DNA from 2 places in the Xylanivirga thermophila genome. Region 2 is predicted to be linked to the other one. Evidence: a T-box and tRNA genes for the amino acid it is inferred to sense, from the RefSeq annotation. Region 2 holds a T-box; the other holds one or more tRNA genes.
What was found. The T-box of region 2 lies ahead of ileS (isoleucine--tRNA ligase). A T-box ahead of a tRNA ligase gene usually reads a tRNA of that ligase, here a tRNA-Ile.
Positions count from the first base shown of each region.

Region 1: it encodes a tRNA-Ile, which carries the amino acid that the T-box ahead of ileS (isoleucine--tRNA ligase) is inferred to sense. The anticodon was not compared.

Region 1 is NZ_RXHQ01000018.1:27,173-34,192, reverse strand. Features, by position in the region: gene EJN67_RS09095 (zinc ribbon domain-containing protein) at 1-566, opposite strand, end outside; gene EJN67_RS09090 (Nif3-like dinuclear metal center hexameric protein) at 679-1,797, opposite strand; gene EJN67_RS09085 (tRNA (adenine(22)-N(1))-methyltransferase) at 1,773-2,477, opposite strand; tRNA gene EJN67_RS09080 (tRNA-Ile) at 2,550-2,626, opposite strand; gene EJN67_RS09075 (YdcF family protein) at 2,682-3,263, opposite strand; gene EJN67_RS09070 (undecaprenyl-diphosphate phosphatase) at 3,441-4,229, shown strand; gene EJN67_RS14400 (hypothetical protein) at 4,262-4,387, opposite strand; gene rpoD (RNA polymerase sigma factor RpoD) at 4,977-6,047, opposite strand; gene dnaG (DNA primase) at 6,072-7,020, opposite strand, start outside.
Region 2 is NZ_RXHQ01000035.1:7,082-18,964, reverse strand. Features, by position in the region: gene EJN67_RS12135 (replicative DNA helicase) at 1-1,102, shown strand, start outside; gene EJN67_RS12130 (DUF6063 family protein) at 1,092-1,844, shown strand; gene EJN67_RS12125 (coiled-coil domain-containing protein) at 1,795-6,270, shown strand; gene EJN67_RS12120 (zinc-ribbon domain-containing protein) at 6,434-6,598, shown strand; gene ileS (isoleucine--tRNA ligase) at 6,662-9,778, opposite strand; T-box leader at 9,819-10,057, opposite strand; gene EJN67_RS12110 (hypothetical protein) at 10,540-11,052, shown strand; gene EJN67_RS12105 (hypothetical protein) at 11,174-11,737, shown strand.

The sequences.
Region 1 (7,020 bases), on a different contig from region 2:
TAGTTTGATTTTAGGGTTTGATATTTATTTAAAAGTTCCTTATCTATCTGCTTTTTAAGCTCATCTCTCTTTTGTTTTGCCTCTCTATAACCTTGATTTATAACCCTTACTTCCTGATCATATTCCGACTTAATAGCATTGTAATTTCTTTTTACCTTTGCTAGATATCTCCTTATTGAATCCAATTCCCTATTGAATTGTTCAAAATCCTTCATGAACTGTAGGAGTTCTTCTTCTTTTTTATCAATTTTTTGTTTTAAATTATCCGCATTTTTTTCAATTTGCTCTAGCTGTTTTAAATTTTTTATAGATCCATCAGTTATTTTATCCCTATCTGAATTTAAACTACTTACCATGCTCTCATATTCATGATGTATTTTGCTAAGTTCATTACTCTTTTTATCTGCTTCTTCATTAAGCTTTAAAAGTTTGTCCTGCTGTTTCATCAAATTCCTTTTTAGTTTTACCAATTTATGTCTAACAGGTAATTTCTTCTTCTCCTTCTGACAACTAGCCATCTTTTGTTCAAGTTCCTGATATTCCCATAACAAATCTAACTGTCCCATCTTCCTTCCTCCTTTTGTACCAAAGTAAAATCTCGTGCCAAATATATTAATCCCCCTATTGGGGGAGTACACATATCCAATTATATAAAAAGGAATAAGAAAGACTTATTCCTTAAAATACATAATAGGGATCAACTTGTTTATCAGGTACTATGACCTCTATTCTATATTGTAAACCATCTAACGCCTTTTGTAAACTAGTAATTAGTTTTGATACAATAGGAATTTCTGTCGAAAAATGGCCTGCAGCAATAACAGGTATGCCTAATGCATTCGCCATTTGGGCCTCATGATATTTAAGTTCTCCAGTTACAAATACATCTGCGCCTTTATATTTTGCCATACCTACTAGGTCGCCTCCCGCCCCTGCACAACTACCTACCCACTTGACTTTTTTATCCCTATTGCCTACTATGGCTACACTTCCTGCATTCAGACTTCTTTTAATATATTCAGCATATTCGATAACCGACATAACCTTTGGAAGCTGTCCTATCCTTCCTATGCTTGGTACCTTTACCCTATTTGCCAATTGATACACATCGTATGCTACCTCTTCATACGGATGCACTTTAAGCATCGCATCCAATACCTTATCTAAATGAGATTTGGGCACAATGGTTTCCAATCTAATTTCATGAACATGTTCAAGCATCCCCACATCGCCTATATATGGTTTAGCTCCTTCAAGGGGTAAAAAAGTACCTGTACCTTCTCCTTGAAAAGTACAATGACTATACCCGCCTATACATCCAGCTCCCGCCTCTGCCATAGCATACAATACTTTTTCCTCGTGTCCCTTTGGAATGTATACAACAATCTTATAATAAGGCATACTATCAACATATGTAAGAGGTTCAACCTCATTTAATCCCAGTATATCAGCTAATGTATCATCTACTCCACCTAAAGCCTTATCCAAATTTGTATGTGCACATAGAACTGAAATATCATGCTTTATAAGGGGACAGAGTATCTTACCTGTATAAGAATCCAGCCTTATATCTTTTATAGGTTTGAATATTATTGGATGATGGGAAATAAGCATATCTATATCCTCTTTTACAGCCTGTTCTATCACCTCGGGCGTCGCATCAAGGGTTAGCATAATCCGTGATACATTCTCTTCCATATCGCCAAGGAGCAGTCCAACATTGTCCCAATCTTCAGCATATTGAAACGGAGCAATCTGTTCCATTATATCTACTATATCTCGAACTTTTGCACCCATCCATATACCTCCTCATATTTTAATAGTCTTGTTTTCAATTCATCCATTCTCTTTTTTGCTGTTTGAGTGTCCTGCTTTTCCAAATGACTAATCAACTTCTTTGTCTTATCCATCTTTTTATATATAAATTTAGGTAAATATGGATCATGATTTACTATAAGATTATACCCTATCTCATAGTATATATCATCCTCAACCGTTTGACTACCATGCCTTGCCACCATTACCTCATAAAACTTTTTATCTTCATATACTAAAACTTCATCCTCTATTGCGAAGCCATTATTTAAAAGATAATGTCTTAATTTTTCCTGACCCATCATAGGTTGTAGTATAAACGTATCTATTTTTTCTGCTATATCTAATCCATCTTTAAGCATATTACCTATAAGTACGCCACCCATACCGGCTATTATTACCGTATCAACCTCTCCAATTTCAAGGGGCAAGAGCCCATCCCCTACCCTAGTATATATTTTATCCTCAACTCTGTGATTTTTTATAATGACTTCAGCTTTTTTAATGGATTTGCTGCTTATATCCGTAGCAATAACAGTTTGGGCTATTTTGTTTTCTATAAGATATACAGGCACATATCCATGATCCGTTCCAATATCTGCTACCTTAACAGATGGTGGTACCTTGTCTGCTATCTTTTGTAATCTTTTGCTTAACTGCATACTTTCACCCATCTACAATAAATTTGTATCAAAAAAAGGCACCATATATATGGTACCTTTTATACTATAAAATGGTGGGCCTTCAGGGACTCGAACCCCGGACCAACCGGTTATGAGCCGGTTGCTCTAACCAACTGAGCTAAAGGCCCTCGAGCTGACAGAGATTATTATAACATCATCATAGTATATTCGTCAATAGTTATTTTAAATTTTTTTAATAAATGCATTTCTTATAACTGCAGGTACTTCCCTAATAAAACCTTTTATCTCGCTACATTTATGCTGCTTTACAAACACCCCTGAATAACTGGCATCCATACCCAATCTTTTTGCTATAATAGATGACCTTTTTAAATGAAATTTGTTAGATACTATTATACTCGTTCGTAAACCACGTTCATCCATCTTAGCTTTAGAGTAGCTTATATTTTGAATAGTAGAAAATGATCTATCCTCCATTATAATCTTTTCTTCATCTATTCCATGTTTTGATAGATATTCTTTCATAGCCTGGGCTTCAGAGATATTCTCTCCCTGCCCCTTGCCACCCGATACAATTATATAGTCTGCATAACCAGCATTATATAACCTCAAGCCCTCATCCAATCGAGCCATCAAAAGAGGGCTAGGAATATTACCATATACACTACATCCAAGTATTATTATACAATCAGCCTTATAAGGACTTGCCTGTATACCGAACAATATTATGCTTGATTCTAATACTATAAAGGAAACCAGAAATATCATCAAAATCTTGAATATGACTGCTCGCTTTTTTCTCATATCATAGCCTTTCAATATATAATTATATAAGTATAGTATATTATATTATATCTAGAAACAAATCAAGAGCTTTATTTTACTGCAATCAATTGAATTCTAGATAATTACCAAAAATGATTGACCATTCAAAATCGTTTGTGTTAAAATCTTTGTAGACTATATTCTTGATAGGAGGTAATGAACATTAGCATTATAAAAGCCATCATACTAGGGATAATACAAGGACTTACTGAATTTTTACCAGTAAGCAGTTCAGGTCACCTGGTATTAGTACAAAATATATTTGGCCTTGAAGGAGATATGCTGCTATTTGATACAATGCTGCATGTAGGCACATTACTTTCAATACTAGTAGTGTTCTGGAAAGATATAGCATATATGTTTAAACACCCTTTTAGTAAATTGCCAATATATATAATAACAGCGACCATACCTACAGTAATAATAGCTCTTTTATTGAAGGACAAGGTAGAAGCCGCTTTTGCATCCGCATCTACACTGGGATTTGGTTTTATCGCAACTGGTTTACTACTTTTGTTTGTAGAATTAACCCAGTCAGGGCATAAGACTTTAAAGAATATGCAAATTAAAGACGCGCTTTTAATTGGTACCATGCAAGGTATAGCCATTTTCCCAGCTATATCGCGTTCAGGATCCACTATATCAGGTGCACTTCTTGGAAAATTGGATAGAAAATTTGCAGCAAAGTTTTCTTTTCTAATGTCCATACCCGCCATTTTGGGATCAGTAGTGCTCCAGGCAAAGGATTTAAATGAAGCAGTAACTGCTGCTTCTGTAACTCCAGCTATAGCGGGCATGATAGCTGCTTTTATATCTGGTCTTATCGCAATAAAAGCTATGATAGAAATAATAACCAATAAAAGTCTTAAAGGGTTTTCATATTATTTGTTTACATTAGGTGGTTTAGTATTGTTGGATCAGTTTGTATTTCATATTTTTCTATAAAAAAGAGGCGAAAGCCTCTTTTTATAATTGTGTCATTTTTGATTTTTTTTATTTTTCTGTCCATCATCCTTCTTAGTAGATGTAGCTTTTATTATAACAAAACTAGCTATACAAAATACTACGACCATAGATAATACAGCTATTTCATCTGGAGCCATACGTTCACCCCCCCTTGCTTGAACTTTATTAGTTCAAACAAGGAACGCTCTTATATTTGCTCCCATTGAAATATGAAGGAATTCTCATAATTATATTTTCCCTTTTATCAATCTTATCAGTTCTATAGTAAAAAACAAATCTTATAACTGCCAGTATACAAACTATTAACAATATCAATAATGTTTGCCACTTTTTTGAACTATATCTCATATTATATCTATATTGTTCTGTCTGCGGCGAACTGGACACTATGTATGAAAACTCATATATTATATCCAATGTTTGATCTCCATGTGAATGGTCCATATACGGGGTATGGTATAGACATATATAAACTTGTTGATACGTAGTACAAAGTAAAAATACAATAAAAATTATGATTATTGCATATACAAGTTTTTTCATTACCTCACCCCCAACCATTTTACAAAAGTATGTATTAATATATAAATTATATATGCTACTCGCCTAAAAGTATAGATATATAAAAAAAGTTTTTATCTGTAATATGGTATATAAGCTCTATTTATTTTTATATTAAAAAATGTACTTACAAAAATAGATAGCCGAAATTATCGGCTATCTATTTTAATCAAGATAATCCTTTAATTTTTTACTTCTACTAGGATGCCTTAATTTACGAAGGGCCTTGGCCTCTATCTGTCTTATCCTCTCACGTGTTACATTAAATTCTTTACCCACTTCCTCTAAAGTCCTGGCACGTCCATCTTCTAGCCCGAATCTGAGTTTTAAGACCTTCTCTTCTCGAGGAGTCAATGTATCTAGTACATCTACTAGCTGCTCCTTTAACAAAGTAAATGCAGCGGCATCAGCAGGTGCTGGTACATCATCATCTGGAATGAAATCACCTAGATGACTATCTTCCTCTTCCCCTATGGGGGTCTCCAATGATACGGGCTCTTGCGCAATCTTTTGAATTTCCCTTACCTTTTCCTCAGAGATACCCATCTCCTGTGCAATCTCTTCTGGAGTAGGCTCCCGCCCTTTTTCTTGCAACAATTGCCTTGATACCCTAACCAGTTTATTTATAGTCTCTACCATATGGACTGGAATACGTATAGTTCTAGCCTGATCTGCTATAGCCCTAGTTATAGCTTGACGTATCCACCAAGTAGCATAAGTACTAAACTTATAACCTTTTCTATAATCAAATTTTTCCACTGCCTTCAAAAGGCCTAAATTGCCTTCTTGTATAAGGTCTAAAAATAACATACCGCGTCCTACATACCTCTTTGCAATACTGACAACCAGCCTTAAGTTAGCCTCTGCTAATTTTTTCTTGGCTACTTCATCTCCTGCCTCCATACGCTTTGCAAGCTCTATTTCCTCTTCTGCAGTAAGCAGAGGAATCTTACCAATCTCCTTTAGATACATCCTAACTGGATCATCAATATTTACCCCTTCAGGTACGCTAATTTCTACTTCTTCTTCTTCCTCTTCCTGTTCTTCATTGGCACTATCATCCACTACATCAATTCCTAAAGTTTCGAGGGTCTCATATACCTTTTCAATATGTTCAGGTTCCAACTCTATCTCTTCCAACATATCCATGATCTCTTTATATGTTAAAATGCCCTTGGCCTTTCCTTTTTCTATAAGTTCCTTTATCTTTAATTTTTTTTGCTCATTATTTTTCATAGGCAGTTCCCTCCTTTCCAGACTCTACATTTTCAATCTGTAGTTTAAATCTTCTAATTCCTGTATTATAGATCTATATTCATCTAGATCAGCTATTCCATGCTGATCCATATCAGCAATTTGCTTTTGTAATTTTCTTCTTCTATCTTGTAAGTTATAAATCTCTATTTCCTCTATACAATCTTGGACATACTTATTAATATTATCATACTCCATTTCTCGCGCAAATATTTCAGCTATTTGCTCCATTTTTTCCTTATCTTTAACGTATGATAGTACGGCAGCAACATTTATCTCTTTTCCCTTTTCAAGGAGCTCCATAATAATCTTAGCTACCTCCTTATTAATATCAACCTGAAACTGTTCTACAGTTAACCTTTTAAATACCTCTTTAGCTATATCCTCATTTTGAGCCATCAAATTTATAAGCCCCTTCTCGGCCTTTATATAGCCAGGTAATAGCGCTGTTTGAGTTTCCAGCCTTCTAATATGGCTATTATTGCCAACACTCGGGTTTTTTACACCTTTTGGGCCATTTCTCGATAATAGTTTGTCTATCTGCTGGTATAGCAACTCTGATTTAAAGCCTGTAAGGCGTTCGAGACGTTTTATATGTACGTCCCTCTCCAGTACGTTATCTACCGTTATTAGAATATTTGCAGCTTTAGTAGCATAACTAACCCTGCCTTCCACAGTCTCCAAATCATGTTCATTTTTTAGATGATCAAGTTTATAATCTATGAGGGATACCGCCTGATTCATAAGTTTATTAAAATATTCACTCCCATACTTCTTCAGTACCTCATCAGGATCCATACCCTTTGGAAATTCCATTACTCTAATCTTTAGCCCAGCTCTGTACAATATATCCAATCCCCTTAGTGTAGCTCTCTGGCCAGCTGCATCGCCGTCATATGCTATAAAAACTTCCCTTGTGTAACGCCTTATAAGGCTGGCCTGCCCTTGCGTTAGC
Region 2 (11,883 bases):
ATTTAATACACAATATTATACTTTGGATGAAGAAGGATTAGAATTGATATTTGCTACGAAAGAATATTTTAGTGAATTTCAGCTATCTATAAATCAACTTTTACTCAGAAAACAATTGGAAAAAGGAGAGTTTACAGGCGCATTAAGACAGATAGACGAGATGATGTTATCGGTAGAAAATCTGAGGGATAGAATGACTAAGATTGAGCATGATGTAAACATAAATATTATATCGGAAAAAACTTACAGGAGATATAGCAAGCTTATAGAGGATATAAATATAAGGCTTACAAGGGAAAATGAAGAATTTGATGAGTTACAGAGTTTCGTAAAGGATACAAAAGAGAATATGAAATACGAAATCAAAGATGAAAAAGATAAAAAGGCATACCAATTGATTATAGAAATAGATAAAAAACTAGATAAGGTTCATAGTGAACATAGAAATTTGCTAAAAGAGAGTTTAAGTTTAAAGACAACTGCATTAGAAGCTGCAAGAGAATCCCTATACTTTATGGGGTTAGATGCCTTTAATTTTAAAGAAGAGATAACTAAAAAATTTATCTCAATTCCATTGCCACTTATGGCCTCAAGACAACTAATAAGTCCTTTTATGTGTTTGGGCATGTATAGCTCGTGGTCACCAATTGCTGTTTTTGATGTGCAGAGGATAGGAGCGGATGAAGATGTTCAAAAAGTAGAGGGATTTTATCAGCCTGTTGATGAGGCAATATTAAATGAGTATAAGGAAATAACAATGCATAACTTTAAAAAGATAATGGAATGTTTATTAAATTTATTGCAAGATGGAAAACAAACAACCTTAAAAGAGGTTATAGATTATATGAAAATAAATCATCAAGATATATTAGCTGAAAGGGTTTTTTATGATTTTTGGATTATCTTACATCAAAAATCTCCCATATTAATAGATGCAGATGAAGATAATCATGTTGGGTTGCTTAAGGAGGCGACAAAGCTTTTAATTGGCAGGTGCGAAAGATTTGAAGTAGTAGAATTGGATAGTGAATTGGAGATAAACAATAGGTTTAAAATTAAGGATATGATCATAAAATTGGAGGAAACGAGTAATGGAATTTAAGGATAGAGAAGTTATAGAAGCGTTTAATATTTATTCTAGATTAGCGCTTAAGGGCCATGAGGATAGTGATGAGTTGAGATTATATATTACCGATGAAAAGGTTAGGGAGTTAGTGGATGAATTTGCTGCTGAAGTAGATTGTACTATTATTTCAACAGGTGAATATATCTATATGGTTCCCATAGCTACTATTTCACCATTTCATATATCCAATGAGGAGATAAAAAGGAGATATCTTCCATCAAAGGCTGTAAATATGGATATATATCTGATGTATGTGACAATAATAATTCTATTTGGTGAATTTTATGACAGCTATCAAAGTGTTGAACCAACTAGAAGTTTTTTACCCATGTACAAATGGCTTGAAGCGGTAAATACACATATGGCAACTTTAAGTGAGATAGATGCAGAAGAATTAAAAGCCTTTGAAAAAGAATATGAATATAACTGGATAGGAATATTGGAAAAATGGGATGCAATAGATGATTTGAGGGAGAATGTAAAAAATCAGGACGCCAGGACTAATAGCAGGCTTAGTTTTTTAAATACGGTTAAAAGATTTTTAGAGGATCAAGATATTGTTATAGATATAGGGAATGATGAAATGGGGATTACTGAAAAAGCAAAGGTTATTATACAAAGGTATTATATGGATTATGAGCATAATAGGGGAATACTGGATTTCATATATGGATTTGAAAGGGAAAGGGGAAAAGATAGAGATGCCAACCATATCTAAAATAAGGTTTACCAATGCGGTATATGATAACGGAGAAAAAAGGTATAATGACGAAATTTTTGAATTTGATGGCTATAACGGGGTTATTTTATTGGAGAATGGGGGCGGGAAGACCACTTTTATACAGATAGCCCTTCAAGCTATGCTTCCCCATTCAGATATTGGAGATAGGAAAATAAGAGAGACTCTATCGTTAGACGGAAATCCTTGTCATATAGGCATAGAATGGATTATCAACGAAAGACCTAGAAGGTATGCCTTAACCTGTGTCACCCTTTTTTTAAATGCTGGGAAGTTGGATTCATATAGGTATGTATACGAATATGGATATGATGATAGAAATTCAATAGATAATGTTCCATTTGTAAAAGAAACTGTTGATGGAAGTAAGAGGCCTGCAAGCAGGGAAGAAATGGGGGAGTATTATCAATATATGTGCAATAAATATCTAAATGCTAAGATGTTTTCTAGCATAAAAGCATATAATAGCTATATTGAGGAAAATTTTAAAATAATATCTAAAGAGTGGAGGAGAATAGGGATCATCAATGGGGAAGAAGGGGGAGTAGATAAATTTTTTGAAGGATGCAAAACGACAGAAAATCTGGTCAATAAGCTTTTAATTCCGGTTGTGGAAGAGGCTATGTCCGGGAATGGTTCTCAAGAGTTTGCAGATACATTTGAAGAGCAAAGGGGTCATTTTAAACAGTATAATCTTCTCAAGGAAAGTATTGACGAAAGTAAGAAGATTCAAAGCAAGATCAGAGAGTATGTAGATAAATACAATAAATATCATGAATCAATGCAAAGTTTTGACTCTCAAAGATCTTATGGAAAAGCTATATACCAATATCTATCCAATGAATGTGAAGAAGTGGAGGCAAAGCTAGAAGAAAACAAAGAAAAGAAAAAGGAATGTGAATATGATTTTATTGAGTTAGGCAGGATGGATGCTTCATACGAATTAGGAGTACTAAAAAGCAAACTAGAATTATCTGAATTCAAGTATAAAGAGATACTTAAAAAAAGCGAAATCATTGGAGATGAGTTGCATGCAAAGGAATCTAGGCTTCAAAACTTGAGAATAGCCAGATACAGGAAGATTATTAAGGGAAAACAGGATGAAATTGACTCATATGAGGAGCAAATCGATAAATTAGGAGAGGACGAGGAAGTATATGCGATAGAGCAAGAACTAAAATTAAATTCTTCAAATATAAAGGCCTATTTTGATTTTCAGCTTAGAAAACTGGAAGAGGAAATTGGTATATTACAAAGTATAAAAATGCGATGTGAAGATGAGTTAAAAGAGATTAAAAGAGAAATAGATAAATTGGAAGAAGAAAGTAATAGATTATACGAAAACCAAATCAGATTAGATCAAGATTATACCAGGAATGAAGAGTCTATGAGAAAAATAGAAAACACAATACTTTCAAATCCCAAGATGGAAAGAATAGAGGATGAATATCCAAAATGGTCGCAAAGAGTCGGATTTATTGAAAGGTATTTGGTAGAATGTCAAGAAAGATCAAACTTATTAAAAGATGAAAAGGATAATATTAAGATTGCATTAAAAAAGAGTAGAGAAGAATTAGAATTACTTTCTAATGATAGAATTGCTATACGAGAAAAGATAGAAAGTATTAATAACGAAGAAAGAGAACTATTATTGAGGATAAAAGAGTGGATTCCAAGTTTATTACATGTAAATAGTATATATACAAAACAAGGGTATATAACTAGCACTTTGGAAAATATAAGTGAAAAAGCTAGAAAAGAGAAAGAAAAGGCCATTATAGATGAGAGAATATTTTATAGATTTATAGATGATTATAAAGACAATGACTATTTTACTGCAGAACCGTTATTGTATAACTGGATAAACCAATGGAAAGATCAATTTGCTTTTTTGGAGTCGGGCTCCGAGTTTATTGAACGGGCAGCTGCTGCCATGGGCAAAAGTGAACAGGAATATTATAACTTATACCCATATTGGGCTGCATCTGTTGTGATAGCAGATGATGAGCAGTATAAACTTAAGGATAAGTTGGAGCATAATGTGGATAAACTTACTTATCCAATTATAATATTATCTCAAAGCAATGCTCGGGATATACTGAGAAAAACAGATAGGAAAATGAATGATTATCTTTGTGTATATCCATTGATTTGGGCAGATAATATAGCTAAGGTAGGTTTTCAATCTACCAAATTTGAACTTGATAAAAAGGCTGAAAGAGCTACTCAAATTAGGCAGGATAAGGAAAATGAATTTATCAATTATGACAATTTACATATAGATATTTCAGATTTTTTGGATAAATATCCGTATGTAGAATATTTTGCACCGTTGAAGAATCAGTTTAAGGATGTAGAAGAAAAGATATCTGAGATAAAGAATACAAGTAATAACAAAACAAGTAGGATAGATAAAATAGATGAGAAATTAGAAAATATCAACAAAGAGATGAAGAACCTGGATGTAGAAAAATACATACTTAATAACAAAATAAACAGTGCTATGGAATATATTAACAAGAAAAGAGAAACAATTAAAATAAGAAATGATCTATATGAAATAGAAAAAGCAATAGATGTAAAAAAGGCGGGACTTCTAAGATTAAATGCACAAAAAGAAGACAAACAAGGTAAAATGGATGATTTAGATGAAAAAATAAAAAGATTAAGCAATATGATGAGCGATATAACAAAAGATGAACTATATGATGATGTAAAAGATGCGGTGCCGAAAGGATCAGAAATAGAAATAGAAGTTTTGAAAACTAAAAGGAAAGATATCAAAGACCGCTTGAATAAAAAGCAAAAAGATAGGGCCTACATTGAGGATATTATAAATAGATGCCGCAAAACCCAAAGAGAATATGAGAAAGACTTAAAGAATGAAATACATGGGGCTAGGTATATAGTTGATGAAGAGTTTATATTTCCAATATACGGAGAAGGCGAAATTGAAGAATTGACCAATGATATCAATTTAATTAGGCCTAAATTTGATAAGGTTAATGATAAATTAAAATATGCAGATAAAAAGTTTTCTAGTGATAAGAATAAGTATGACATTAGGGAGGGTGATTTTTTTAAAAAATATCAAGATGGCATTATACAGTTTACGGAGCCGTTAAATGTAGTGAAGGACAATATAAGAGAAAAGAAAATAGAATTAGATAAAAGAGATGAGTATTTAAAATCTATGGATAAGGAGTTAAATAATGAGCATATTTCGATAAAGGACACATTAGAATTGCTTAAGAGAAAAAATGAACGATATAGTTATCTATCTAATAAAATTAAAGCAGGCGTTATCCCAGATAATAAGCTAGTAGATATGCCATACAATAGAATGAAATATATAGATGAGCTTATGAAAAATTTAGAAAATACTAACTATGAAGTAGAGCAAAATAAGGCCAGGGTTTCAAAAGGAAGGGCGGAATTTCAATCTTTTTGTGAAAATCATATATCAGATCCAAAACTTAAGAATATGGCTATTTCAGGTATTAGCAATAGAGAAAATTTTGAAGAGCTAGTTGAATGGCAGAAGATTATGGATAAAAATATTGATAAAACAATTAGGATATTGGAAGAAGATATGATGCAACATGATAAAGAAATAAATCAGTTTATAAGCCATCTATACTCATATTTAAAAAACTTGGCAGAGGAACTTGAAAATATATCTAAAAAGACTAGGATAAAAGTGGATGATAATTGGAAAACAATATATACAATAGATGTTCCTACTTGGGAGGATGAGATAGGGAAACAAAAACTTAGGAATTATGTAAATTGGTTGTTAAAAGATATAGAGGATACACGCTTTAAAGATGAATTGGGTAATGAAAACATAATATCTATAAGAAAATATATAGAAGAAAAATTTCAAGGTAAAGAATTGCTTAGAATTGTGATGGGTAATGAACGAATAAAGGTCAAATGTAGGAAGGTAACAAATGATGGAAAGATAAATAGTATGCCCATATCCTGGGAAAAATCTAATCGTTGGTCTGGAGGAGAAAAATGGAGTAAAAATATGACACTATTCTTGGGTATATTAAATTATCTTGCAGAAAAAAGTCAAGACATCTCTTCTAATCAAAAAAGATATCGTACTGTTATTTTGGATAATCCATTTGGTAAAGCTTCCAGTGATCATGTATTAGACCCAGTATTTTTTATAGCTGAACAGTTAGGGTTTCAAATAATAGCACTGACTGCTCATGGTGAAGGAAAGTATATAAGAGATTTCTTTCCCGTAGTTTATAGCTGCAGACTGCGTCCGTCCAAGGATAATGAAACACAAATATTTACTAAAGATAAGGAAATAAAATATGCTTTTTTTAAAGACAAGGATCCTCAAGTGCTGGCAAGACTGGGAGATGTAGAGCAACTGAGTATGTTTTAGATACTGGCAAAAAAAGTTTGCATATTGATATTCAATATGCTATAATACGATTTGTATGTAAGATTTAACATGAGAAACAACATATCCTCTTTTTTCAAGGGAGTGTTTATTGTTAATCGGTTAAGATCTTAATTGAATATTCAGGAAAAGGAGGATTGTTGAAATGGCAGATAAGACAATAGTATGCAAGGATTGCGGAGCTGAGTTTGTATTTACTGAAGGTGAGCAGGAGTTCTACAAAGAAAAAGGTTTTGAGAACGAGCCTCAGAGATGCCCAGCTTGCAGAAAAGCAAGAAAACAACAGAGGAATAATAGAAACTATAGATAGTATATAATTATGTGTCTATATAAAAAAATAGCCTGTAGGATTTTAATCCTACAGGCTATTTTTTTACGCTTTTTTTACGGTAAAGGTTACATGCTCTCCATTTATATTCCATTCTTTGGTATAACCTTCTCCCGCCTGACCAATAAGGTCTTTTCCAAGCACCTCCTTTTTTATTTCTTCTTTATTATTTGTCATTATATCGGCTATCCTATCGTTACCGGTATAATATACATATATATTATCAAGTATATCAAAATCCGCTTCTTTACGCATAGTCTGGATCTTGCTTATTATCTCCCTGACAAATCCTTCTTCTATAAGTTCTGGAGTCAGGTTGGTATCCAAAACTACGGTGATATCATAGTCGGATTCGGCTATCATGCCTTCCGCATCTATACATTCATATAGCACATCGTCTATGGCCAATTCCACATTTTGGTCTTCTACTTGGAGCTCTATCTTGCCATCTTTTTTGAATCTAGCCATTAATTCATTACCGTCAGAAGAAACTAGTGCTTCTCTGATCTTAGGTACCAATTTTCCATATTTCGGACCTACCGTCTTTAGCTGTGGCTTAAAGAGATAGGTGGAAAAGGCAGATACATCATCTGTAAATACTATCTTTTTTATATTGAGTTCATCTGCAACCAGCGCTTTAAACATATCAGGTAGCTCCATATCGGCTTTTACATACATGGTGCCTATGGGTTGACGGTTCTTTATATTGGCCTTGTTTCGGCAGGCTCGACCTTCTACTACCAGCTTTAGCACATAGTCCATGTTCTTTTCTAGTTCTTTATCTATGAACTCTTTGTTGGCTTCTGGAAAATCACATAGGTGCACGCTCTCAGGTGCAGTTTTGTCTATGGTCTTCACCAGATTTTGATACATCTTTTCTGCTACAAATGGTACGAAGGGGGCGGTAAGTCTTGCCAAAGTTTCTAGCACCGTATAGAGGGTCATAAATGCATTTATCTTATCCTGTGGCATATCAGATGCCCAGAAACGCTCTCTGCTCCTTCTTACATACCAGTTACTTAGATCGTCCACAAAACTCTGTATAGCCCTAGCAGGTTCGGTGATGCGATAGTTATCAAGATTTTGCTCTACATATTCTATTAGGGAGTTGAGCCTTGAGAGTATCCATTTATCTATAACTTCTAGCTTGTCGTATTCCAACTTATAATCCTTTGGATTAAAGTTATCTATATTGGCATACAGCACAAAGAATGCATAGGTATTCCATAATGTACCCATGAATTTTCTTTGAGCTTCACTTACTGCTTCAGGGTAGAACCGGCTGGGCAGCCATGGTGCACTACTGGTATAGAAATACCATCTTACTGCATCGGCTCCTTGTTTATCGAGTACATCCCATGGATCTACAACATTGCCTTTGTGTTTACTCATCTTTTGACCGTCTTTGTCTTGCACATGGCCTAGCACTATGACATTTTTATAAGGTGCTTTATCAAACAACAATGTGGAGATGGCCATTAGTGTGTAAAACCAGCCCCTGGTTTGATCGATTGCTTCACTTATAAAGTCAGCAGGATATCTGTTTTCAAAGATCTCCTTATTTTCAAATGGATAGTGCCATTGTGCAAATGGCATAGAACCTGAATCGAACCAGCAGTCTATAACCTCTGGAACCCTCTTCATATTGCCTCCACACTTGGGGCATTTTATGAATATATTATCTATATATGGTCTATGAAGTTCTATGGCATCTGGTACATTTTCACCCATTTCCTTGAGCTCTGCTATGCTGCCTATCATATGCCTGTGACCGCATTCGCACTCCCATATGGGTAGGGGAGTACCCCAATATCTTTCACGGCTTAAGCCCCAATCCACAACATTATCAAGGAAGTTTCCAAATCGTCCTTCCTTTATATTATCAGGCAGCCAGTTTACAGTGTTATTGTTCTTTAAGAGATTGTCCCTAAGCTCTGTCATTCTTATAAACCAGGTGTCCCGTGCATAATATAAAAGAGGAGTATCACAACGCCAGCAGAAGGGATAGGAGTGCTCATAATCCTCTATCTTATGCAAAAGTCCTCTTTTTTCAAGATCCTTTATGATAAGGGGATCTGCATCCTTTACGAATACACCCTTCCATGGTTCTACTGCATCTACAAACTTTCCTTGTTCATTTACCAGCTGCACAAATGGCAGGTCATTTTCCCGTCCTACCCTAGCGTCATCTTCACCAAAGGCGGGAGCTGTGTGGACTATGCCAGTACCATCTGTAAGGGTAACAAAATCTCCAGTTACTACATAATATGCCTTTTTTTCAGGCTTTGCAAAATCAAATAGCGGTATATATTCCATACCCTTTAAGTCTTTACCCATGAACCTATCCACTATTTCAAAATCTTCACCTAATACATCCTTTGCCAATGCTTCTGCCAGGATACATACATCATCTCCCTGCCTTGCCTTGATGTATGTTTCATTAGGATTAACCGTTAATGCAACGTTTGATGGGAGCGTCCATGGAGTGGTGGTCCAAGCCATTAGATATAAGTTGTCCTCATCCTTTACTTTGAACTTTACGTATATGGATGGCTCATTTACATCCTTATATCCCTGTGCTACTTCATGGCTGGAGAGGGAAGTACCACATCTGGGGCAGTATGGCACTATCTTGTGTCCTTTGTATATTAGATCTTTATCCCAAATTTCTTTAAGGGCCCACCATACAGATTCAATATAGTTGTTGTCATAGGTAATATAAGGATCATCCATATCAACCCAGAAGCCTACACGGTCGCTCATCCTCTCCCATTCACCCTTATATTTCCATACGCTTTTTTTACATTCCTTTATAAATGGTTCTATGCCGTATTTTTCAATTTCTGGTTTACCATCTATGCCAAGCATCTTCTCGACTTCCAGTTCCACTGGCAGTCCATGGGTATCCCAACCTGCTTTCCTAAGCACATTATACCCCTTCATGGTCTTATACCTTGGAATTATGTCTTTCATCACTCTAGTTAGTATGTGCCCTATATGGGGTTTGCCATTAGCAGTAGGGGGACCGTCATAGAATGTAAATTCCGGTCTACCTTGTCTTAGCTTAACGCTTTTTTGAAATATATCATTCCGTTCCCAGAAATCCAATACTTCCTGTTCACGATCGACAAAATTTAGATCTGTCGATACCTTTTCATACATCTAAATACCTCCATTCCTTATAAAAAAAACCTTCCATCCTATGCAGGACGAAAGGTTGCTTTCGTGGTACCACCTGATTTGGCATAAAAATGCCCTCTCAAAATGTACAAAATAATTCTTTGCACATCCCTGATAACGCTGGGATAGCGGCCCATCCTACTTTTATTTCAGACTGCAGCTTAGGAGTGATTTTCGGTAGTCTAAACAAGATCGGGCTTTCACCATTTCCGATTCGCTGTACTTTTAAGGCTTCCTACTCTTCTCCGTCATCGCTTTTGACAAAATATCATTTAAAATTCATTTAATATTAATTGTATGCAAAAAAAACATATTTGTAAAGCATTTTACCCAAAATTTTTGCCTTTTATAACATAGCAAAGCATGGACGAATATTTTATCATGGAATAAATTACAGCTAAACATATATAGTAGGCTAATGTTCATAGAAAATAATAAAGAGTGAGGTCAAAAACTATGAGTAAGGAGTTGCACTGGCATTTAAAAAAATCCTCAAGTGAGGGAATTAGAAGGAAATGTATTCATACTTTTGCCGCGAAGAAAAAATAAATTACTCTTGATTTTGATGAATTAATAGTATATGGTATATATGTAATAGTGTTACATACACACAATACATCATACTTCTATATGCAGCTAAATATAGAAATGAGGGTTAATAAGTTAATTATTCCGTCTATTATTAAATCTAATTGTATTTTGGGGAAAATTATGTTTACTTATAATACTTTAAGAAGTAAGCCATGAAAAAACTTATTTGCACTATACTTGTAGCTCTGGCGTTGGTAGTGCAACCAATAAATGTTTTTGCAAGTTCATTAGATAGTGACTTCATTTTTAATAATTCTGTAACTATAGAGGAACGTTTCGAAGAAGGTGTTGGAACTTGGAAAATGTCAAGTTTAGAAAACATTACGATATACTTACTTGAAAATGTTGATGGCACTTTAGAATATGCATATCTCGATGAAAATGGGGTTGTTCAATATACTGAATTAAAAGAAGGAGTAATTACTAGGCGTTCTTATGATGACGATTATTTTAATACCCAGGAAGAATGCTTATCTGCTGAAGAAGAAACTTTAATTGATGATATCGTTATAAAGAACGGAGGTGCAACAAGCGTAGAATTAGAGAAAGCTTTTAAAAAAGCTGGATTGTATAATGTTACTGTTTTTGAAGAAGATGGGGGATTATATATTAATCCTTTTGGGGCTCAGAATATAATAGATTCAAATCCTATTATTTATATATAGAAATGTAAATGAAAAGTGAAATGAGATATTCTCAATTAGAAGACTGTATTTGCAGAATAAATGAAGGTGAAAAGAATATGTTTAAACAAAAAAATGGACGTTTTTATTAACAGTAGGCGTTGTGATAATATTAATTGTTTTTCTATATTCTCTTGCTCCAAAAATTGAGGCAAGAAAATATAAAAGGCGCTTTGGATCATTTGATGAATGGTATAAAGAAGCTAGTGATCCCAATTCGGGCTATAGGAAGCATTTATCGAACTATCGTCCCGTTGATGAGGTATTATTAAACAGCCTTGAACATTCAGAGCCTATTGCTTTCTCTAGTAACGATATTCAGAAAATTGATAAAAACACATGGATTGTAGCTTGTTACGGAGCGAGCGATTATTATGCGTGGATTGGTCTGTTCAGCAGAAATCATGAAATCAATGAGAGATATAAACTGCATGTCGTAAGTGATCAACAAACGGGCCTCGACAACAATATCAAAAAGCGAATTGATGATTCCTTAGTTGCTCCCTTTGCGAGAGACTGTTTTTTTGGCTATAGTGCGGATTTCAGTATTTTTTGCCCAGACTATTGCATTGAGAACAATCAGATAATAATAAAAGTTGAGTATATAGATGAGAATAGGGAGCAAATCTTCTCAATTCCTGTCCAGAATAAAAAGATCCCGAAATAAACTTTCCTGAATTTCTAGATAGTATAAGGATCAAGAAATTACATCATGTAAAACAAAAAGATAGCTACTCAGCTGTCTTTTTTATTTTTATGGGCGCAGCGTGTGAAACAATAACTTTTGTAAAGTATCCCTTATTATATCAAAAT